Regions from separate parts of the Pseudomonas sp. LS2P72 genome, predicted to be linked through region 1. Evidence: predicted binding sites of a transcription regulator. Region 1 holds the regulator's gene; the other holds the start of a gene.
The links. The regulator sigma-54, encoded in region 1, starts transcription at its own class of promoters, with help from an activator protein. The targets are predictions, from matches to a motif close to ANTGGCATNNANNTTGCTNT.
Positions count from the first base shown of each region.

Region 2: a site for sigma-54 is predicted at 4,592-4,611, ahead of glnA (glutamate--ammonia ligase). Genes of this name have one in related genera too.

Region 1 is NZ_CM142708.1:5,931,683-5,943,065, forward strand. Features, by position in the region: gene murA (UDP-N-acetylglucosamine 1-carboxyvinyltransferase) at 1-465, opposite strand, end outside; gene ACYZUA_RS27260 (BolA family protein) at 488-727, opposite strand; gene ACYZUA_RS27265 (STAS domain-containing protein) at 841-1,146, opposite strand; gene ACYZUA_RS27270 (MlaC/ttg2D family ABC transporter substrate-binding protein) at 1,143-1,799, opposite strand; gene mlaD (outer membrane lipid asymmetry maintenance protein MlaD) at 1,811-2,278, opposite strand; gene mlaE (lipid asymmetry maintenance ABC transporter permease subunit MlaE) at 2,278-3,075, opposite strand; gene ACYZUA_RS27285 (ATP-binding cassette domain-containing protein) at 3,075-3,884, opposite strand; gene ACYZUA_RS27290 (KpsF/GutQ family sugar-phosphate isomerase) at 4,161-5,135, shown strand; gene ACYZUA_RS27295 (KdsC family phosphatase) at 5,135-5,659, shown strand; gene lptC (LPS export ABC transporter periplasmic protein LptC) at 5,667-6,239, shown strand; gene lptA (lipopolysaccharide transport periplasmic protein LptA) at 6,226-6,774, shown strand; gene lptB (LPS export ABC transporter ATP-binding protein) at 6,774-7,499, shown strand; gene ACYZUA_RS27315 (RNA polymerase factor sigma-54) at 7,684-9,177, shown strand; gene hpf (ribosome hibernation-promoting factor, HPF/YfiA family) at 9,252-9,560, shown strand; gene ptsN (PTS IIA-like nitrogen regulatory protein PtsN) at 9,573-10,037, shown strand; gene rapZ (RNase adapter RapZ) at 10,040-10,897, shown strand; gene ACYZUA_RS27335 (HPr family phosphocarrier protein) at 10,913-11,188, shown strand; gene ACYZUA_RS27340 (ZIP family metal transporter) at 11,234-11,383, opposite strand, start outside.
Region 2 is NZ_CM142708.1:184,211-195,593, reverse strand. Features, by position in the region: gene ntrC (nitrogen regulation protein NR(I)) at 1-351, opposite strand, end outside; gene glnL (nitrogen regulation protein NR(II)) at 348-1,433, opposite strand; gene ACYZUA_RS00780 (DUF4124 domain-containing protein) at 1,664-2,284, opposite strand; gene ACYZUA_RS00775 (DUF4124 domain-containing protein) at 2,281-2,790, opposite strand; gene glnA (glutamate--ammonia ligase) at 3,089-4,495, opposite strand; gene thiI (tRNA uracil 4-sulfurtransferase ThiI) at 4,826-6,280, shown strand; gene typA (translational GTPase TypA) at 6,420-8,240, shown strand; gene ACYZUA_RS00755 (YkgJ family cysteine cluster protein) at 8,563-9,006, opposite strand; gene ACYZUA_RS00750 (glycogen/starch/alpha-glucan phosphorylase) at 9,261-11,383, shown strand, end outside.

The DNA of each region.
Region 1 (11,383 bases):
GCGCAGGCCACCTTCAGGCGCCTTGGCCTTGATGTAGCCGCCTTCGACGTCGATGACCGCGCCCATGGCTTCGAGGCCACGAATGTGCAGGTCAACCGGACGCGAACCAATGGCGCAACCGCCAGGCAGTGCGACTTCGGCTTCACCGAAACGGGCAACCATTGGGCCCAGCACCAGGATCGACGCACGCATGGTTTTCACCAGTTCGTACGGCGCGATCAGGGTCTTGATGGTGCGCGGGTCGATTTCAACGCTGAGTTTCTCGTCGATCACCGGCTCGATGCCCATACGACCGAACAGCTCGATCATGGTGGTGATGTCGTGCAGGTGCGGCAGGTTGGCAACAGTCACCGGGCCATCGCACAGTAAGGTTGCAGCCAGGATCGGCAGGGCAGAGTTCTTTGCCCCGGAGATGCGGATTTCGCCATCAAGACGAACGCCACCGGTAATTATCAATTTATCCATAAGAATCTCGACGCCCTTGGGCTCAGGTGCGCTCGGCCCAGGCCGCGCTGCTGAAAAATTTCATAGTGACCGCATGGATGCTGCCATCGGTGATCCATGGGTTCAAATGGGCATAGATCTGCTGCTGACGCTTCACCGGGCTCAACGCCGCCAGTTCATCGCTAATCACGTTCAGCTGAAAGTTGCAGCCTTCGCCCTCGACTTCTACTAGGGTTCCGGGCAGCTTTCCTTCAAGGAAGCTCTTCACTTCTACGGCCTGCATGCTCAACCTCAATCGGCGCCCTGTGCGCGCGGGTCGGACATCATACAAAAAAGCCCCGCGCCTGCGAACCCCGCGAAGCAGGACTCTGACGGGGGGCTTCTTTATAGATGCGGTTAGGGATGCGCCAACAGCTCGGTCAATTCGCTGACCTGAGCGATTTCGCGCATGTCTTCTGGCATCCCGCGGATGCTCAGCGCCTTGCCGGCCGCCTCTGCATCACGCATGAAGCACAGCAGCAGCGACAAGCCGACACTGCTGGACTTCAACACTGCCGAGCAATCGACCACCAGTGCAGCGGCCTTGCTGGATTTGATCAGCGCCTGCCCCTGCTTGCGCAAACCGGGGCCAGTGCGGTAATCCAGCATGCCACTAAGCATCAGCTCGCCGGATTCGCTCATGCGAATGGCCGACACACTCATTGAGATTGCGTCTCGGGTATTTGGCTCTGACTGGCTTCCTTGGCTTTGGCGACTTCCCCGGCCCAACCATTGATGGTCTTGTCCAGGTCGTTGCCATTGCGCTGCATCGCATCAGCGAACTGATCACGGAACAGCTTGCCGATGTTGATGCCGTTGATGATCACGTTGCGCAGCTTCCACTCGCCATTGATCTTTTCGAGTGTGTAAGACACAGGATAGATCGCGCCGTTGGTGCCTTTGACCGTCATGGCAACGCTTGTACGGTCTCCCGACTCATCCTTGGCAGGGTCGACGACGATCCCCTGGTTGTTGTACTCGAGCAAAGCGTTGCCATAGAACTGGAACAGACCCTTTTTGAAGTTTTCTTCAAAGGTCTTCATTTGCGCAGGCGTAGCTTTGCGCGAATATTTGACCGTCATGATGCTCTTGGAAATGCCCTCGGCATCCACAACAGGTCCGACGATGGTGTTCAGCGCCGCATAGAAATCTTGCGGGTCTTGCTTGTACTTCTCTTTATTGGCCGACAGATCGGCAAGTAACCGATTGGTGGTGTCCTGCACGATATCGTGCGCTGAAGGCGCTGCCACGGCGTTAGCCATCAACGGCAGGGCCGCGAGTAATACCAACAGGCCACGTCGCAAGTTAGAGATCATTCAAAAGCTCCTCATTTGGCGTCTTTACTAACGGTATTGAGCAGAAATTTACCGATCAGGTCTTCGAGTACCAACGACGACTGCGTGTCGTGGATGGTTCCACCATCCTTGAGCAAGCCTTCTTCGCCGCCCACGCTGAGACCGATGTACTTCTCGCCCAACAGGCCAGCGGTCAGGATAGATGCAGTGGAGTCAGTCGGCAGGTTATCTACGCGTTTTTCCAGCTGCATGGTCACTCGACCGGTGAAACTGTCGCGATCCAGATCGATTGCCGTGACCTTGCCGATGGTCACACCGGCCATGGTCACTTTAGCTCTGACCGTCAAACCGGCGATATTGTCGAAATACGCATAAAGTTTATACGTGTCGGTGGTCGCGCTCGGGGACAGGCCACTCACCCGCAACGCCAGCAACAGCAAAGCCAGGATGCCAGCCAGCAAGAAAAGGCCGACACCGATTTCCAGGGTGCGGTTTTGCATCAGAAATCTCCAAACATCAAGGCGGTCAGAATAAAGTCCAGGCCGAGTACAGCCAAAGAGGCATACACCACGGTCTTGGTAGTGGCACGACTGATCCCCTCGGAAGTGGGCTCGCAGTCATAGCCTTGGAATACGGCGATCCAGGTCACGACAAAGGCGAAAACGATGCTTTTGATGATGCCGTTGAGCACATCGTCTGCAAAAGTCACGCTGTTCTGCATGTTGGACCAATAGGAACCTTCATAGACACCCAGCCAGTCGACGGCCACCCACGAACCACCCCAGATGCCCACCACGCTGAAGATCATCGCCAGCACCGGCAGGGAAATGAAGCCGGCCCACAGGCGCGGGGCAATGATGTACTTGAGCGGGTCGACACCAATCATTTCCAGACTGGACAACTGCTCGGTGGACTTCATGTTGCCGATTTCGGCAGTCAATGCCGAACCGGCGCGCCCGGCGAACAGCAATGCCGTGACCACGGGCCCCAGTTCGCGCAACAGCGTCAGCGCAACCATCTGGCCGACCGCCTGTTCCGAACCATAGCTGGATAGAATATTGAAACCTTGCAGCGCCAGCACCATGCCGATGAATACCCCGGAGACCACGATGATCACCAGGGACATCACGCCCACCGAATGCAGTTGCTTGATCAGCAAGCCAAAACCGCCGCCGATGCCACCACGGCCAAGCAAGGCATGAAACAGGAATATCGCCGAACGGCCGAACACCCCCAGCACGTCAATGCCAGAGTGACCGAACCGGCGAACCCGTTCTATTAGTGAAATCTTGCGCATCAACGCTTCCCCAGAAGATCTGCGCGGTAATCCGTCGCTGGAAAGTGATAGGCGACCGGACCGTCAGGCTCGCCTGTCATGAATTGACGGATGCGTGGCTCCTGCGAGTTCATCAGCTCCTCGGGAGTACCCTGCCCCAACACCTGGCCTTCGCCGACGACATAGATGTAATCGGCGATGCTCGCGGTCTCGGCCAGGTCGTGGGACACCACGATACTGGTGATGCCCAGCGCATCGTTGAGCAGGCGGATCAGGCGCACCAGCACACCCATGGCGATGGGGTCCTGGCCGACAAAGGGCTCGTCATACATGAGGATTTGCGGATCGAGGGCAATCGCCCGAGCCAGAGCGACACGACGTTTCATGCCGCCGGACAACTCGTCAGGCATCAGGTCGATGGCGCCACGCAAGCCCACGGCCTGCAATTTGAGCAGGACAATGTCCCGGATCATTTCTTCCGGCAGTTCGGTATGAACGCGCAGCGGAAAGGCGACGTTCTCGAACACATCGAGATCGGTGAACAGTGCACCACTCTGAAACAGCACGCCCATGTGCTTTCGCGCATCGAACAGATCACTGCGCGACAGCTTCGGCAGATTCTGTCCATTGACCCAGACTTCGCCTTTGGTGGGCCGCAACTGTGCGCCCATCAGCCGCAACAGCGTAGTCTTGCCGCACCCGGAAGGTCCCATGATGCCGGTGACCTTGCCGCGCGGGATACGTATATCGACGTTATTGAAAATGCTGCGCGTTCCGCGCTTGAAGGTCAGTCCCTTCAGCTCGACCGCGTAGGCTTTATCGGCACTCATCTAAACTCCTTGCGATGCAGCCTCTCACTCGGACGCCTGACTTTCTGGCGAAAGCACATGCCTCCCGGGCAGGCCGAACTGGCGGCGAACTATATCACTGCAAATGCCAAGCGCCCAAGGCCCAAGCCGGGCCATGTTGAGCAAGATGACGGGGTAAAAGCTTCTATTAAGGGGTATTCGGTAACAGGGAATGACAAAGCGCGACGAACTTGCGTGAGGGTTTCGATCATTACCGTTATAATCGCCGCCTTTTCATCAGGCTATACGATTTCTGACATGAGCCAATCCAGCGACCTGATTCAATCAGCACAACGCACCATCCGCCTCGAACTGGAAGCCGTAAAAGGCTTGTTGCCCCGTATCGACGCAGATTTCGTACGCGCTTGCGAGATGATTCTGGCCAGCAAAGGGCGCGTGGTCGTGGTCGGCATGGGCAAATCGGGGCACATCGGCAACAAGATCGCCGCCACCCTGGCCAGCACCGGCACCACGGCTTTTTTCGTGCACCCAGCCGAAGCCAGCCACGGCGACATGGGCATGATCACCCGCGACGACATCATCCTGGCGCTGTCGAACTCCGGCTCCACCAATGAAATCGTCACCCTGCTGCCGCTGATCAAGCGCCTGGGCATTCAATTGATCAGCATGACTGGCAACCCTGACTCACCGCTGGCGAAAGCTGCCGAGGTCAACCTCAACGTGCACGTCGAGCACGAAGCCTGTCCGCTCAACCTGGCACCGACCTCGTCGACCACTGCCGCGCTGGTCATGGGCGACGCCCTGGCCGTTGCGCTGCTGGAAGCCCGCGGTTTTACCGCTGAAGATTTCGCCTTTTCCCACCCCGGCGGCGCGCTTGGCCGACGCCTGCTGCTGAAAGTGGAAACCGTCATGCACGCCGGCGCAGAACTGCCCCAGGTGCAACGTGGCACGCTACTCAAGGACGCCTTGATGGAAATGACCCGCAAGGGCCTGGGTATGACCGCTATTGTGGAGGCCGATGGCAAACTGGCCGGGATCTTCACCGACGGCGACTTGCGCCGCACCCTTGACCGGACCATCGACATCCACCATACGACCATCGACGAGGTCATGACTGTTCATGGCAAGACCGCCCGGGCCGATATGCTGGCAGCCGAAGCCCTGAAAATCATGGAAGACCATCGAATCAACGCGCTGGTAGTGGTGGACAAGGAGGACCGTCCGATCGGCGCCTTCAACCTGTCCGACCTGCTGCGTGCAGGAGTAATGTAATGAGCACCGACCTGCTGCAACGCGGCAAGAACATCAAACTGGCGGTTTTCGACGTCGATGGCGTACTGACCGACGGACGCCTGTACTTCCTCGAAGACGGCAGCGAATTCAAGACGTTCAACACCCTCGACGGCCAAGGCATCAAGATGTTGATGGCAGCCGGCGTGCAGACCGCTATCATCAGCGGCCGCAAGACCCCGGTGGTCGAGCGACGAGCGAAGAACCTCGGTATTCCACATGTGTACCAGGGGCGCGAAGACAAACTGGTGGTGCTCGACGAGCTTCTTGCCCAACTCAACCTAAGCTATGAGCAAGTCGCCTACCTCGGCGACGACCTGCCGGACCTGCCGGTGATTCGCCGCGTAGGCCTGGGCATGGCGGTGGCAAGCGCTGCCAGTTTCGTCCGTGAACACGCCCACGGCATCACCCAGGCCCGCGGCGGCGAGGGTGCCGCTCGCGAATTCTGCGAATTGATCCTGCACGCGCAGGGCCGCCTCGATGCGGCAAACGCCGCGTACCTGTGAGCCAACTATGCTGAGCAAAAAGATTCGCAAATTCCTGGTGTTCGGTTGCATCGCAGCGATATTCGCGGCGGTCGGCTACTGGAACATCAGCCCGGAACGCTTTCTCGACCAGCCGGTGGCAAAGATCGATGAAACCGCGATCGACTATTACGCGATCAACGCCCACAGCGTGCAATTCCTGCCGGACGGCAAACTGCAATACGAAATGACGTCCGACAAGGTTGAACACCTGAAAGCCACCGAAGTGACGCTGCTGACCAATCCCGACCTGAACCTGTTCCGCGGCACCGAGTTTCCGTGGCATGTCCAGAGCGAGCACGGCGAAGTGAATCCCGACGGCACTCAGGTCGAACTGATTGACTCGGTGCGCATCACGCGTTTCGACGAGAAAAACCGCAAGACCCTGATTACCACCACCCGCATGACAGTGTTCCCGCAGCGGCAATATGCGCAGACCGAGCAACCCGTTAGAATCGACGGCGCTGGTGGTGTGTCGACTGGCAAGGGAATGAAAGCGTATTTGAAAGAAAGCAGGATACACCTGCTATCTAACGTAAGAGGACAGTATGAGGCTCGTTAAAACCCTCCCTATTTTGCTCGGTCTGAGCGCAGCACTGGGAAGCGTGAGCGCCTGGGCTCTGCCGAACGATCAAGAGCAGCCTATCCGCATCCAGGCCGACGACGCCCAACTGGACGACAAGAATGGTGTTGCCACCTATAAAGGTGACGTGATCATTACCCAGGGCTCGATGATTGTTAAAGGCAATACTGTGACCATCACCCGCACCCCGGCCGGCGACATCGACGTGGTGACTTCGGTGGGCAATCTGGCCTACTTCGAGCAGATGCAGACGGCTGGCGACACCAAGCCGGTTCAGGGCTACGGAGTGACCATCCAGTACCACGCATCGCAAAACCGCGTCGTGTTGATCGATCGTGCCAAAGTCATCGACAAGGACAACAACGTCACCCAAGGCGAGAAAATCGTCTACGACACGGTGAAAAAGCTTGCGAGCGCCGGTCGCGCGACGGGCAACAAGGTCACCGAGTCGCGCCCGCGCATCGACATGGTGATCCAGCCGAAGAAGAAAACCGACGAGCAAAAGGCCCAGTAATGGCAACTCTGAAAGCTCAGCATCTGGCCAAGAGCTACAAGAGCCGCCAGGTCGTGCGTGACGTCAGTCTGTCGATCGACAGCGGTCAGATTGTCGGCCTGCTAGGTCCCAACGGCGCTGGCAAGACCACCTGCTTTTACATGATTGTCGGCCTGGTACAGGCCGATCAGGGCCGCGTACTGATTGACGACCTGGATGTCAGCCACCAGCCTATGCACGGTCGTGCGAAGGCCGGTATCGGCTATCTTCCGCAAGAAGCATCGATCTTCCGCAAACTCTCGGTAGCCGACAACATCATGGCGATCCTCGAGACCCGCAAGGAACTCGACAAGGCCGGCCGTCGCAAAGAGTTGGAAAGCCTGCTGCAGGAATTCCACATCAGCCACATCCGCGACAGCCTCGGGATGAGCCTGTCCGGTGGTGAACGCCGCCGCGTGGAAATTGCCCGGGCCCTGGCTACCAACCCGAAATTCATCCTGCTCGACGAACCTTTCGCTGGCGTGGACCCGATTTCGGTGGGCGATATCAAACAGATCATCTACCACCTCAAGGCCAAGGGCATTGGCGTGCTGATCACTGACCACAACGTCCGTGAAACCCTGGATATCTGCGAAACCGCCTACATCGTCAACGATGGCCAACTGATCGCCGAAGGCGACTCTGCCACCATCCTGGCCAACGACCTGGTCAAGGAAGTGTATCTGGGCCATGAGTTCCGCCTGTAAGCACTGAGGTGTCTGGCTGGTTGCCCGGGCGCTTGTCTCAATAAAAAATCAATATTTTTTTATTGTTACAGCGCTCTAGGCAAACGCTGCAGTTTCGGGCATATAATTTGCTTATGTTTGGCGCTCCGGCGCCCTGTAGTGGATGGCGCATGTGCGCCGGCGAATAAGGTGTTAAGCCCCTGCCATGAAACCATCGCTAGTCTTGAGAATGGGCCAGCAGCTGACGATGACACCGCAGCTGCAACAGGCCATCCGCCTGCTCCAATTGTCGACCCTGGACCTGCAACAGGAAATCCAGGAGGCCCTGGAGTCCAATCCGATGCTCGAACGCCAGGAAGAAGGCGACGACTTCGATAACGCCGACCCCTTGGCCGACAAAGCCGAACAGCAACCCAACGTCGACATTCAGGAACCCTCCTACCAGGAAACCGCCCCGACGGTTGATAACCTCGAGGAAGGCGACTGGAACGAGCGCATCCCCAACGAACTGCCCGTGGATACCGCGTGGGAAGACGTCTACCAGACCAGCGCCAGCAGCCTGCCGAGCAACGATGACGACGAGTGGGACTTCACCACCCGGACATCGGCCGGCGAAAGCCTGCAAAGCCACCTGCTGTGGCAACTGAACCTGGCTCCGATGTCCGACACCGATCGACTGATCGCCGTGACCCTGATCGACTGCATCAACAATCAGGGCTACCTGGACGAAACCCTCGAGGAGATTCTCGAAGCCTTCGATCCGGAACTGGACATCGAACTGGACGAAATCGAAGCCGTCCTGCACCGCATCCAGCAATTCGAACCCGCTGGCATCGGCGCACGCAACCTGGGCGAATGCCTGCTGCTGCAATTGCGCCAGTTGCCCGCCAAGACGCCTTGGCTGGTCGAGGCCAAACGCCTGGTCACCGATTACATCGATCTGCTCGGCAGCCGCGACTACAGCCAACTGATGCGTCGCATGAAGCTCAAGGAAGACGAACTGCGCCAGGTTATTGAACTGGTGCAGAGCCTCAACCCGCGCCCAGGCTCGCAAATCGAGTCCGGCGAAGCCGAATACGTCGTTCCCGACGTGATCGTACGCAAGGACAACGAGCGTTGGCTGGTGGAGCTGAACCAGGAATCCGTGCCACGACTGCGGGTCAACGCTCAATACGCCGGTTTCGTGCGCCGCGCCGACACCAGCGCCGACAACACCTTCATGCGCAATCAGTTGCAAGAAGCCCGCTGGTTCATCAAGAGCCTGCAAAGCCGCAACGAAACCCTGATGAAAGTCGCCACTCAAATCGTCGAGCATCAGCGCGGCTTTCTTGAATACGGCGACGAGGCCATGAAACCGCTGGTCCTGCATGACATCGCCGAAGCGGTGGGCATGCACGAGTCGACGATTTCACGGGTGACCACGCAAAAATTCATGCATACCCCTCGGGGCATATATGAACTGAAATACTTTTTCTCCAGCCATGTCAGCACCTCCGAGGGCGGTGAATGCTCGTCCACGGCGATCCGCGCGATCATCAAAAAACTGGTTGCCGCGGAAAATCAGAAAAAGCCGTTGAGTGACAGCAAGATCGCTGGTTTACTGGAGGCACAAGGCATTCAGGTGGCTCGCCGCACCGTCGCCAAGTACCGCGAATCCCTCGGGATCGCGCCTTCGAGCGAACGCAAGCGGTTGATGTAGAGCCACGCCACAGCGTTCCAGTGGCAGGCATTTCTGCCTGCCGCTTTATGCACTGGCAACGAAGGAGAAGCTGTATGCAAGTCAACATCAGTGGACACCAACTGGAAGTGACCGAACCTCTTCGCACCTACATCGGCGAAAAACTCGAACGATTAGAGAGGCATTTCGACAAGATCACCAACGTGCAGGTCACGATGACGGTCGAGAAGCTCAAGCAGAAAATCGAAGCCACGCTGCATATTCCCGGCAATGAAGTGGTCGCAAACGCGGAGCATACCGATATGTACGCGGCGATCGACGCACTGACCGACAAGCTGGATAAACAACTCAAAAAGCATAAGGAAAAGACCCAAAGCCTCCTCCAGGGCGCGACCGGTCGTTAACACTCCCAACCCATGATCCGACTTGAAAGCATCCTGACCCCCGGCCGTTCCCTCGTGAACGTGCCGGGCGGCAGTAAAAAGAAAGCCCTCGAGCAAATTGCCAACCTTATCCACAAAGAAGTGCCGGATCTGGAGATGCAAGATGTCTTCGAGGCTCTGATTGCCCGTGAAAAACTCGGTTCAACCGGTTTTGGCAACGGCATCGCCATCCCCCATTGCCGCCTGAAGGGCTGCACCTCGCCCATCAGCGCCCTGATGCACCTTGATGCACCCATCGATTTCGACGCAATCGACGGCGCCCCGGTTGACCTGCTGTTCGTTCTGCTGGTCCCGGAAGCCGCTACCGATGCGCACCTGGAGTTACTGCGCCAGATCGCCAGCATGCTCGACCGCAAGGAAGTGCGCGAAAAACTGCGCAGCGCCCCGAGCAATGAAGCCTTGTATCAGGTTGTCCTGGACGAGCAAAACGGTCATTAATCATGCGCTTGATCATCGTCAGTGGCCGCTCCGGCTCAGGTAAAAGTACCGCACTCGATGTTCTCGAGGACAACGGCTACTACTGCATCGACAACCTGCCCGCCGGCCTGCTGCCGGAACTGGCCGAACGCGCGTTGATTCATACCGAGCTGGCACAACCGCTGGTTGCCGTATCCATCGATGCGCGCAACTTGCCGAGCCACTTGTCGCGGTTTCCCGAACTGCTGGAAGAAGTGCGCAGCCGGCACATCCAGTGTGATGTGCTTTATCTGGACGCCGACGAAGAAACCTTGCTCAAACGTTTCTCGGAAACCCGCCGTCGTCACCCGCTGAGTAATGCCAATCGCTCGCTGGCCGAGGCCATCAACGATGAGACCGCCCTGCTCGGGCCGATTGCCGACCTCGCCGATCTCAAAGTAAACACCACCAACCTGAACCTGTATCAGCTGCGAGATACCATCAAGTTGCGCCTGCTGAACCAGCCGGAACCCGGCACGGCGTTCCTGGTGGAGTCTTTCGGCTTCAAGCGTGGCATGCCGGTGGACGCCGATCTGGTGTTTGACGTGCGTTGCCTGCCGAATCCCTATTGGAAGCCAGAGTTGCGCGATCAATCCGGGCTTGATCAACCGGTTATCGAGTATCTGGCGGCACAGCCGGACGTCGAAGAGATGTTCCAGGACATTTCCGCATACTTGCTCAAGTGGCTACCCCGCTTTGCCGCCAGCAACCGCGCTTATGTCACGATTGCCATTGGCTGCACCGGCGGCCATCACCGCTCCGTTTACCTGACCGAACGACTGGCCCAGGCCCTGCAAAAATCTCTGAAGAACGTCCAGGTTCGCCACCGCGACCTCAGCTAAAGGATTCACACCGCGATGCCTGCTCTGGAAATTGAAATCATCAACAAGCTGGGCCTGCATGCCCGCGCTTCTGCAAAATTCGTTGGCGTCGCCGGTGAGTTCAAGGATTGCACGATCAGGGTAGGACGCACGCCGGAATCCACGGTCGACGGAAAAAGCATCATGGCAATGATGATGCTCGCTGCTGGCAAGGGAACAATAATTCACCTGAGTACCGAAGGTGAGCAGGCTGATGAGGCGCTGCAAGCTTTGGTGAATTTGATCAATGACTACTTCGGCGAAGGCGAATAACACCTCGCCCTGTAGCAGCTGCCGAAGGCTGCTACATAGTCAGTGTCAAGCCAACGCTGTATCCATCACCATCATCAGACAAAACCCGATCAGCAACCCAAGGCTTGCAAGCTTGTCGTGACCATTGCGGCGCGACTCGGGGATGACTTCATGGGTGACCACCAGCAACATTGCCCCGGCCGCCAGCGCCAACCC
Region 2 (11,383 bases), 640 kb from region 1:
CTTGACCAGCGACACCGCTTCGTCGACGTCGAACGGTTTTGGCAGGTATTCGAACGCGCCGCCCTGATAGGACGCGACAGCGCTGTCCAGATCGGAGTGAGCGGTCATGATGATGACCGGCAGCCGTGGGTGTTGTTCGCGAATCCGCGCCAGAAGGTCCAGACCGCTGGCACCCGGCATGCGGATGTCGGAGATGATCACGTCCGGCTGCTGGCGCGCCAGGCGGCTCATCACGCCATCGGCGCTGTCGAAGCTTTGCGTGGTCATGCCTTCTTGCTGCAAGGCTTTTTCCAGGACCCAACGGATAGAACGGTCGTCATCGACGATCCACACGGTTTCACTACGGCTCATGTCGATGTGGCTCCTTGTTCCAGTGGCAGAAAGATCGAGAAGGTGGTGTGGCCTGGATGGCTGTCACATTCGATCAGGCCCTGGTGCTGGCTGATGATGTTCTGGGTAATGGCCAGGCCCAGCCCGGTACCGTCCGGGCGGCCGCTGACCATCGGAAAGAAGATGGTTTCCTGCAATTCCGCGGGAATGCCCGGGCCGTTGTCGATGATTTCGATCTTGGTCACCAGACGATGTCGCACGTGGCCGATGGTGAACTGGCGCATGGCGCGGGTGCGCAGGCTGATGCGGCCAAGGCGCAGCTCGTTCTGGCTGCTGATGGCCTGCATCGCATTTCGCACGATGTTCAGCACGGCCTGAATCATTTGTTCGCGGTCGATCAACACGTCGGGAATGCTTGGGTCGTAGTCGCGCACCAATGTGATGCAGCCCTGGCTTTCGGCCTCCACCAGGTGACAAACGCGTTCCAGAACTTCGTGGACGTTGCACATCGCCAGTGACGGCAGCTTATTGGAACCGAGCATGCGATCGACCAGATTGCGCAGGCGGTCGGCCTCTTCAATGATCACGTTGGTATAGTCACGCAGGCTTTCTTCCGGCAGTTCGCGGGCGAGCAATTGCGCCGCGCCGCGAATCCCGCCGAGAGGATTCTTTATTTCGTGAGCGAGGCCGCGCACCAGCATCTTGCTGGTTTCCTGCTTCGACAGCTGCGCCTCTTCCTTGGTGATTCGCAGCAAGCGGTCACGGGGGTGGACTTCCAGCAGCAGCATCGTGGCGCCGTTGGCCAGGATCGGTGTTACTGCGTAGTCGACGGTCAGCGTCTGGCCGGTGAGGGCGGTGAGCATCGCCTCGCGCTTGGTGAAAGGGTGCGCCTGCTGGACCGCTTGGCGCAGGGAGTTCAGCGCCTCGGTGGATTCGGTGAACAACTCGCTGATGAACTGTCCATGGCTACGCTGACCGCTGATGGCCAGGAGCATCTCCGCTGCCGGGTTCATGTACTCGAGGCGCAGTTCGGCGTCGAGCAGAATGGTGGCGGTAGTCAGGTTGTCGAGTAGCAATCGATGCAGTGCGTCGCTAATGGTCATCAGGACCTCTTTTGGAGCAGGGCATGCGCGTGAATAACGCGCCGATACAAGGAAAATGCAAAAAACAAACCAAGGCTCCGAAAAGAAGCGTTTAAGGCCTGAAACGGGCGTTTGACGCTCGTTTGCGTGGCGTTCTGCCAGCTTTGGCGGGTACTTTCGAACCAAAATGGGTTGGGATGTGAGTACGGTGCATCCAAATGCACCAATATAGTGCGCAAAGTTGAGCGGCGTTAAAAGAAACGCAGGAAGGGATTTTTTTCTTCTACGGGTTTGTCTTTGAGCGGACATTCCGGCCGTTGGCCGTAGTCGGCGAGGGCGCAGGGTTTGACCTGGCGCTTCTGCGCGAGGGAGATGCGCAGCATGTGGAACGGCTGATTGGCTGTGCGTTCGACCGTGCGGCCCTGCTCGTCGAGGATTTCAACGGAGAGGTTATGGCTGCCGCGATCGATGTTGCTCAGGGCGAACACCGGGCTCAGGCCGGGCGCTGCGGTGGGTTGGCCGTCGAGCAGCAATCGGTAGTGATGGCCGCGTTGCAGGCCGGGTTCGCTGGTGACGCTGACAATAATCTCGCCAGCACTGCTGCGCACCGTAGCGTCTGGCTCCGGCACCAGTACTCTCAGCATGTCGTAGTGGAACTGTGGTTTTGTATCGGCCTTCTTTCCCGCCATCACCGGTGCTGCGCCGCCAGGGTTAGCGGACATGCGGTTACTCGTCGCCATGGGCACGCGCTTGGCGTTGCCGGAACCTGGCTGATCGGTGTAGACCCGATTGCCCTGGGCGTCGACGTAGGTGAACACCTCGGCCGCCACCGGCAGGGTGATCAGGCAGGTAATCAGCAGCCACAGCCTCACGGCTTATGCGCCCGTTGCACGGTGAATGTCACGGTGGGGCTTTGCTGCACGAGGTTTTCCCCGTCGATCACCTGCACCGCAAGGCTATGGGTGCCGCGGTCAATATTGACCAGTTGCAGGATCGGCACGTTGCTCGGCTGGCCGTAAGGTTGATCGTCCAGCAACAGCCTGAACAGATGCGGGCCTTGCAGGCGGGGTTTGATCAGCACGTTGACGGTGAAGGTGCCGTTGTTGGCACGCAGCGCTTCGGTAGTGGGCAAGTTGGTCAGCTCCAACACCTCGTAAGCGCTATGCGGCTGTTCGCGGCTGGTGGCTTCGACAGGTGGCGCAGAAGGGGCTTGGGGCTCGACACTGTTAAGCGGCGGCAACTCGACCGGCTGAGCCTTCACGCCATCGGGCGGTTGGTTGCTGTAGGCGGTGTTGCCGTCGGCGTCGGTGTACTTATAGATCTGCGCTGCGGCGGGCAGGGCGATCAGCAGCAACATCAGTAGAAAACCACGACCCATAAAATTGACCGGAAGCGAAGGCGTTGGGTTGCAGCATAGGTCAGGGGCGCGAGTTAGCCCAAGTTGTAAACATTTGGGCATGGTTTACCAAATCACCCAAACACCGCATAACCCCTGTGGGAGCGAGCCTGCTCGCGATGGTGGCGGATCATCCAGCATCAATGTTGAATGAACGAATGCTATCGCGAGCAGGCTCGCTCCCACAGGGGTTCTTCGTCAGGCCTGAATCACGCCCACAAAAAAGGCCTCCCGAAGGAGGCCTCTCTTTTGTCACGCCGCTTGCGCAGGCGCTACTGGATCAGCAGCTGTAGTACAGCTCGTATTCCAGTGGGTGTACGAAGGTACGAACCTTGATTTCTTCTTCGCTTTTCAGAGCGATGTAAGCGTCGATGAAGTCGTCGCTGAAAACGCCGCCCTTGGTCAGGAACGCACGACCTTTGTCCAGCTCTTCCAGGGCTTCTTTCAGGCTGCCGCAAACTTGTGGGATCTCTTTCGCCTCTTCAGGCGGCAAGTCATACAGGTTTTTGTCAGCAGCGTCGCCAGGGTGGATCTTGTTCTGGATACCGTCCAGGCCGGCCATTACCAGGGCAGCGAAGGCCAGGTACGGGTTGGCTGCCGGATCCGGGAAGCGAGCTTCGATACGGCGAGCGCGAGGGCTGGACACGTAAGGAATACGGATCGAAGCGGAACGGTTGCGAGCCGAGTAGGCCAGCATTACCGGAGCTTCGAAACCTGGGACCAGACGCTTGTAGGAGTTGGTCGACGGGTTGGTGAAGCCGTTCAGCGCCTTGCCGTGCTTGATGATGCCGCCGATGAAGAACAGAGCGGTGTCGGACAGGCCGGCATAGCCTTCGCCAGCGAAGGTGTTCTTGCCATCTTTGGCGATGGACAGGTGAACGTGCATACCCGAACCGTTGTCGCCGTACAGCGGCTTAGGCATGAAGGTCGCGGTGCGGCCGTATGCATCAGCAACGTTGTGTACGCAGTACTTCAGGGTTTGAACTTCGTCAGCCTTGGCAACCAGGGTGTTGAACTTCACGCCGATTTCGTTTTGGCCAGCAGTTGCCACTTCGTGGTGGTGAACTTCGATGACCAGGCCCATTTCTTCCATGGCGTTGCACATGGAGGTACGGATTTCGTGGTCGTGGTCGAACGGCGGAACCGGGAAGTAACCGCCTTTGACGCCTGGACGGTGGCCTTTGTTGCCGCCTTCCACGTCCTGGTCGGACATCCACGAACCTTGTTCGGAGTAGATCTTGAACATCGAGCCGGAGATGTCGGACTTGAACTTCACTTCGTCGAAGATGAAGAACTCAGGCTCTGGACCAACAAATACGGTGTCGCCGATACCGGTCGACTTCAGGTATTCCTCGGCACGCTTGGCGATCGCACGTGGGTCACGGTCGTAGCCTTGCATGGTCGAAGGCTCGATCACGTCGCAAACCAGGATCAGGGTTGGCTCTTCGGTGAACGGGTCGAGAACGGCAGTGCTGTCGTCCGGCATCAGGATCATGTCGGAGGCTTCGATGCCTTTCCAGCCAGCGATGGAGGAACCGTCGAACATTTTGCCTTCTTCGAAGAAAGCTTCATCCAGCGCGTCGCGAGCCGGCATGGTCACGTGGTGCTGAGTGCCTTTGGTGTCAGTGAAGCGCAGATCAATCCACTTGACGTCATGATCTTTGATGAGTTGAACCGACTTCGACATAGTGTCCTCCGGGTGGCTTCGGGCTTAGTAGTGGATGCCCTTAGAATGTGGGTGATGCCGGCGCGAATACTCTGCCAAGGCAACCTGCCTCACAAGGGAGCAAATTGCATGCCAGTGCCCCACCATGGGTTTTTTGCCCCAATTTCACGCTTATAAAGGTGCAAAGCGGAGCAAAGCAGGAAATAGCGCCCTGTAATGTGGCGTCAAATCCCACAAATGACCTGTTTTGGTGCGCGCAAAACCTTCTGCACATTAACTGGTTAAACCTTGAGCAATTTCCGCTATAATCCGCGCCCCCCTTTTTCGGCTGGCCCAGCGCGCGCTGTTTTCATGAAACTAATCGTAAAAGTCTTCCCTGAGATCACCATCAAGAGCCGCCCGGTACGGATGCGTTTCATCCGCCAGTTGGCCAAAAACATCCGTACCGTGCTCCGCGACCTGGACCCGGCTGTGGTGGTGAACGGTGTGTGGGACAATCTCGAGCTGGAAACCCGCGTCAGCGAGCCCAAAGCCCTGAAGGAGATGACCGAGCGCCTGAGCTGCATGCCGGGCATCGCGCATTTCCTGCAGGTCGATGAATACCCGTTGGGCGACTTCGACGACATCGTCGCCAAGTGCAAACAGCACTTCGGTGACGCGTTGGCCGGGAAGATTTTTTCGGTGCGCTGCAAGCGTGCCGGCAAGCATGAATTCAGCTCGATGGACGTCGAGAAATATGTCGGCAGCCAACTGCGTCGTCAGTGCGGCGCCGCCGGAATCTCGCTGAAAGAGCCGGAAATAGAAGTCCGCCTCGAAATTCGCGACAAACGGTTGTTCGTGATCCACAGCCAGCACAACAGCATCGGCGGTTATCCGCTGGGTGCCCTGGAACAGACGCTTGTTCTGATGTCCGGTGGCTTCGATTCCACCGTCGCCGCTTACCAGATCATGCGCCGCGGGCTGATGAGCCATTTCTGCTTCTTCAATCTGGGCGGACGAGCCCATGAACTGGGCGTTATGGAAGTCGCGCATTTCATCTGGAAGAAGTACGGCAGCTCCCAACGCGTGTTATTTGTCAGTGTGCCGTTCGAGGAAGTACTGGGAGAAATTCTCGGGAAAGTCGATAACAGTCATATGGGCGTAGTTTTGAAGCGTATGATGTTGCGCGCTGCTTCCCGTATTGCCGATCGGCTGGAGATCGAAGCGCTGGTCACCGGCGAAGCGATTTCCCAGGTGTCGAGCCAGACGCTGCCGAACCTGTCCGTGATCGACTGCGTGACCGACAAGTTGGTCTTGCGTCCGCTGATCGCCAGTCACAAGCAGGACATCATCGACCTGGCCAACGAAATCGGTACTGCCGACTTCGCCAAGCACATGCCGGAATACTGCGGGGTCATCTCGGTGAACCCCAAGACCCACGCCAAGCGTCCACGCGTGGAGTACGAAGAACAACAGTTCGACATGGCAGTACTTGAGCGTGCGCTCGAGAACGCCAAACTGGTGCCGATCGATCGCGTGATCGACGAATTGGGCCAGGATTTGCAGATCGAAGAAGTCAGCGAAGCGCTGGCTGGTCAGATCGTCATCGATATCCGTCATCCGGATGCCGCTGAAGATGACCCGCTGGGCCTCGTTGGCATTGAGGTACAAACGATGCCGTTTTATGCATTGAACGCTCGTTTCAAGGAACTGGACCCTACTCGCCAGTACCTGCTGTATTGCGACAAAGGCGTGATGAGTCGCCTGCATGCCCACCATTTGCTCAGTGAGGGGCATGCCAATGTGCGCGTTTATCGACCGAGCTAAGAGCCCGGGGCTGTATGCCTGTGGCCTGCGTCACCGGCCCCCCGACTCTGCCGTCAAGCTGTAACGGCAAGGCCTGACTCTACTGTAAATCGCTGCCAAGACTTGTCAGCACACCGAATCCTCTGATCGAGATACACAAGTGATCGAAAATCTACGCAACATCGCCATCATTGCTCACGTTGACCATGGTAAGACCACCCTGGTAGACAAACTCTTGCGTCAATCCGGCACCCTGGAGCGCAACGAGCTCAACGACGAGCGCGTGATGGACTCCAACGACCAGGAGAAAGAGCGCGGTATTACCATTCTGGCGAAAAACACCGCCATCAACTGGAACGGCTACCACATCAACATCGTGGACACCCCGGGCCACGCCGACTTCGGCGGCGAAGTTGAACGCGTAATGTCGATGGTCGACTCCGTTCTGCTGCTGGTTGACGCTCAAGACGGCCCTATGCCGCAAACCCGTTTCGTGACCAAGAAGGCTTTCGAAGCCGGCCTGCGTCCAATCGTGGTGATCAACAAGGTTGACCGTCCAGGCGCGCGTCCGGACTGGGTTCTGGACCAGATCTTCGACCTGTTCGACAACCTCGGTGCTACCGAAGAACAGCTGGACTTCAAAGTTGTCTACGCCTCGGCCCTGAACGGCATTGCCGGTCTGGAACACACCGCCATGGCTGAAGACATGACCCCGCTGTACCAGTCGATCGTCGACAACGTACCTGCGCCGAAAGTTGACCGTGACGGTCCGTTCCAGATGCAAATCTCGGCACTGGACTACAACAGCTTCCTGGGCATCATCGGCGTTGGCCGTATCGCTCGTGGTCGCATCAAGCCTAACACTCAGGTTGTAGCGATCGATGCTGACGGCAAGCGCCGTAACGGTCGTATCCTGAAGCTGATGGGTCACCACGGTCTGCACCGTGTAGACGTTGACGAAGCAGCAGCAGGCGACATCGTCTGCATCAGCGGCTTCGATTCGCTGTTCATCTCCGACACTCTGTGCGACCCACTGAACGTCGAAGCGATGAAGCCGCTGACCGTTGACGAACCAACTGTTTCCATGACCTTCCAGGTTAACGACTCGCCGTTCTGCGGTCGTGAAGGCAAGTTCGTCACCAGCCGTAACATCAAAGAGCGTCTGGACAAAGAACTGCTCTACAACGTTGCTCTGCGCGTTGAAGAAGGCGACACCGCCGACAAGTTCAAAGTCTCCGGCCGTGGTGAGCTGCACCTCTCGGTACTGATCGAAACCATGCGTCGCGAAGGCTTCGAAATGGGTGTTGGTCGTCCGGAAGTAATCATCCGCATGGTTGACGGCGTCAAGCACGAACCGTACGAAAACGTGACCATCGACCTGCCAGAAGAATCGCAAGGTTCGATCATGGAACAGATCGGTATCCGTAAGGGCGACCTGACCAACATGGTTCCGGATGGCAAGGGCCGTGTGCGCCTTGAGTACAACATCCCGGCTCGTGGCTTGATCGGTTTCCGTAACGAGTTCCTGACCCTGACCTCCGGTGCAGGCATCCTGACCTCGATCTTCGACCGTTACGACGTGATGAAGTCCGGCGACATGTCCGGCCGTCAGAACGGCGTGCTGGTTTCGGTGGCTACCGGTAAGGCTCTGACTTACTCGCTGGAAACCCTGCAAGCTCGCGGCAAACTGTTCCTGGGTCACGGTGAAGACGTGTACGAAGGTCAAATCGTCGGCATCAACAGCCGCGACAACGACCTGGGCGTTAACCCAACCAAAGGCAAGAAGCTCGACAACATGCGTGCTTCGGGTAAAGACGAAACCATCGCTCTGGTTCCGCCTATCCGTTTCACCCTGGAACAAGCTCTTGAGTTCGTGCAAGAAGACGAACTGTGCGAAGTCACTCCTAAGTCCATCCGTCTTCGTAAGAAGATCCTGGGCGAAAGCGAGCGTACCCGCGCTGCCAAGAAAGCCGGTAACTGAGTTTCGACTTAGTTAGCAGCTAAAAAAAACGCCCCCGACCGCAAGGTCGGGGGCGTTTTTGTTTGTCTGGGGAAGGGAAAATTGATGGTGGAGTTCAGAATCTCGGATGACTTGGGATCGACCCCTCACCCTAACCCTCTCCCCAAGGGGTAGAGGGGACTGACCGAGTTGTTCTTTCGAGATACATCGACCTGAAATATCGAGTCGAACTCAGGTTTGAAAAGCTTGAAGATCTGCTCCCTTTCCCCCTCTCCCCACTGGGGAGAGGGCTGGGGTGAGGGGTGGTTCTCAAGAACGGCGCAGAATTAGCCCTTAGCCTCGATCAGAACTTCTCGAGCGTCCGACGGCTCTCACTGCTCTCTCGCGCCACTTCTTTCGGCTTATACGCGCAATACCCCGGACGCGGCCCGATTTTCGGGTGGTTGCGGCAAGTATCCGGGCGCTTTTCATAAATAGTGCACAGGCGGCTCTTACGATCCAGGTACAGGCAATCGTTGTTGCTCATGCGCTGAAGGGTGAAGATCTCGGACTTCTGGTTGTAACGCTCGACGATCCCTTCCTTCTGCAAGCGCTTGGCGATGTTCTTCGGCGGCTCGCCGCGCTCGAATTCATCGACGATGCCGATACGGATCAGATCCTTGATCTTGACCTCGACCGGCAGGGTGCAGCAGCTGGAAACGCACGAACCACACATCGGGGCGGAGTACTTGGCCCAGGTATCGAGGCGATCGATCTCCGCGGCGGCGATCAGGTTGGACTTCATCATCGGTTGTTACCAGCGTGCATCAGGGCGCGCGATCATACCGGGACTGGTGGATTTTTGAACAACCTTTCGCCAGATTTTTTCGTAGTCCGCCCAGTAACACCTGTAACCCGGCACGGCCCCTGCATTCTTTCCGGTGCGCGGCAAGGTAATGTCGATCTATCTCACACTAACGGGAAAAACTGCCGAACCAGAGTTCCAACGGCCTGTCAGACCATCTAGGCTCAACTACTCCACGCTCGCTCGAGGTCCTATCAATGACTCAAGAACCACTTGTTCGCGAAGCAGAGGTGGCCGCATTCCGCGACGCCGTCTTGACCAAACTCACCTACGCGGTGGGCAAAGACCCGGATCACGCCTTCGACCACGACTGGTTCGAAGCCATTGCCCTGGCGGCGCGCGATCACATGGTCGAGCACTGGATGGATCACACCCGGCAGATCTACCGCAAAGGTCAGAAGCGGGTTTATTACCTCTCCCTCGAGTTCCTGATCGGCCGGTTGCTCTACGACAGCCTGAGCAACCTCGGCCTGCTCGATGTCGCCCGCGAAGCCATGACCGAACTCGGCGTCGATATTGAACGCATCCGCCTGCTGGAACCCGACGCAGCGCTGGGCAACGGCGGCCTCGGTCGTCTGGCCGCATGCTTCATGGAAAGCATGTCGACCCTCGGAATCGCCGGCCACGGTTACGGCATTCGTTATGAACACGGCTTGTTCCGCCAGGCCATCGTCGACGGCTGGCAGCAGGAACAGACCGAACACTGGCTGGATTTCGGTAACCCTTGGGAGTTCGAACGACCAGAAGTCGTTTACACGATCGGCTTTGGCGGCAGTGTCGAAACCGTCACCGACGAATCCGGTAAATCCAAGCAAGTCTGGACCCCGGTGGAAACCGTTCGCGCGATTGCGTATGACACACCAGTTGTCGGCTGGCGCGGGGCGAGCGTCAACACGTTGCGCCTGTGGCGCGCCCGGGCCATGGAAGATTTGCACCTGGAACGCTTCAACGCCGGTGACCACTTGGGCGCCGTGGCAGAAGTCGCCCGGGCCGAAAGTATTTCTCGAGTGCTCTACCCGGCGGACAGCACCGAAGCCGGCCAGGAACTGCGTCTGCGTCAGGAGTATTTCTTCGTCGCCGCGTCCTTGCAGGACTTGCTGCGCCGTCATCGCAACATGCACACCTCGGTCCTGACCCTGGGCGATCATGCCGCGATCCAGCTCAACGACACCCACCCTTCGATTGCCGTGGCCGAATTGATGCGGCAACTGGTCGACGTCTATGACGTCGCGTGGGATGCGGCATGGCAAGTCACCGTCGACACGCTGTCCTACACCAACCACACCTTGCTTCCGGAAGCGCTGGAAACCTGGCCGGTCGGTTTGATGGAGCGGATGTTGCCGCGGCACATGCAGATCATTTATTTGATCAACGCCCAGCACATCGATTCGCTGCGGGCCAAGGGTATCCATGACTTCGAGGTCCTGCGTGCGGTATCGCTGATCGAGGAAGACAACGGTCGCCGCGTGCGCATGGGCAACCTGGCGTTCCTTGGCTCCCACAGCGTCAACGGCGTATCCGGCCTGCACACGCAGCTGATGCGCAAAACGGTGTTCTCCGAACTGCACAAACTCTACCCGGACCGGATCAACAACAAGACCAACGGCATCACCTTCCGCCGCTGGCTCTACCAGGCCAACCCGGAGCTGACCGCGATGATGGTCGATGCCCTCGGCCCGGATCTGCTGGACAACCCCGAAGAGCGTTTGCTCGGTCTGGAACCATTCGCCGAGAAAGCCGCGTTCCGCAAGGCCTTCGCCGAGCAGCGGCTGCACAGCAAGAAAGCTTTGGCGTACATCATTCACGAGCGACTTGGCGTTGCGGTCAACCCGGCGGCGATGTTCGACGTGCAGGTCAAACGGATCCACGAATACAAACGTCAGTTGCTTAACCTGTTGCACACGGTTGCGCTGTATCAGGCGATTCGCGCCGAGCCGGAAATCGATTGGGTGCCGCGGGTGAAGATCTTCGCCGGTAAGGCCGCGGCCAGTTATCACCAGGCCAAGTTGATCATCAAACTGACCAACGACATCGCCCGGGTGGTGAACAACGACCCGACGGTCCGCGGTTTGCTCAAAGTGGTGTTCTTGCCCAACTACAACGTCAGTCTGGCGGAAAGCATCATTCCGGCAGCGGATTTGTCGGAGCAGATTTCCACCGCAGGCTTCGAAGCCTCGGGCACCAGCAACATGAAGTTCGGCCTGAACGGCGCGCTGACCATCGGCACCATGGACGGGGCCAACGTCGAAATGTCCGAACGCATCGGCGTCGAGCACATGTTCATCTTTGGCCTCAGCGCTCAGCAGGTTGAAGCGCGCAA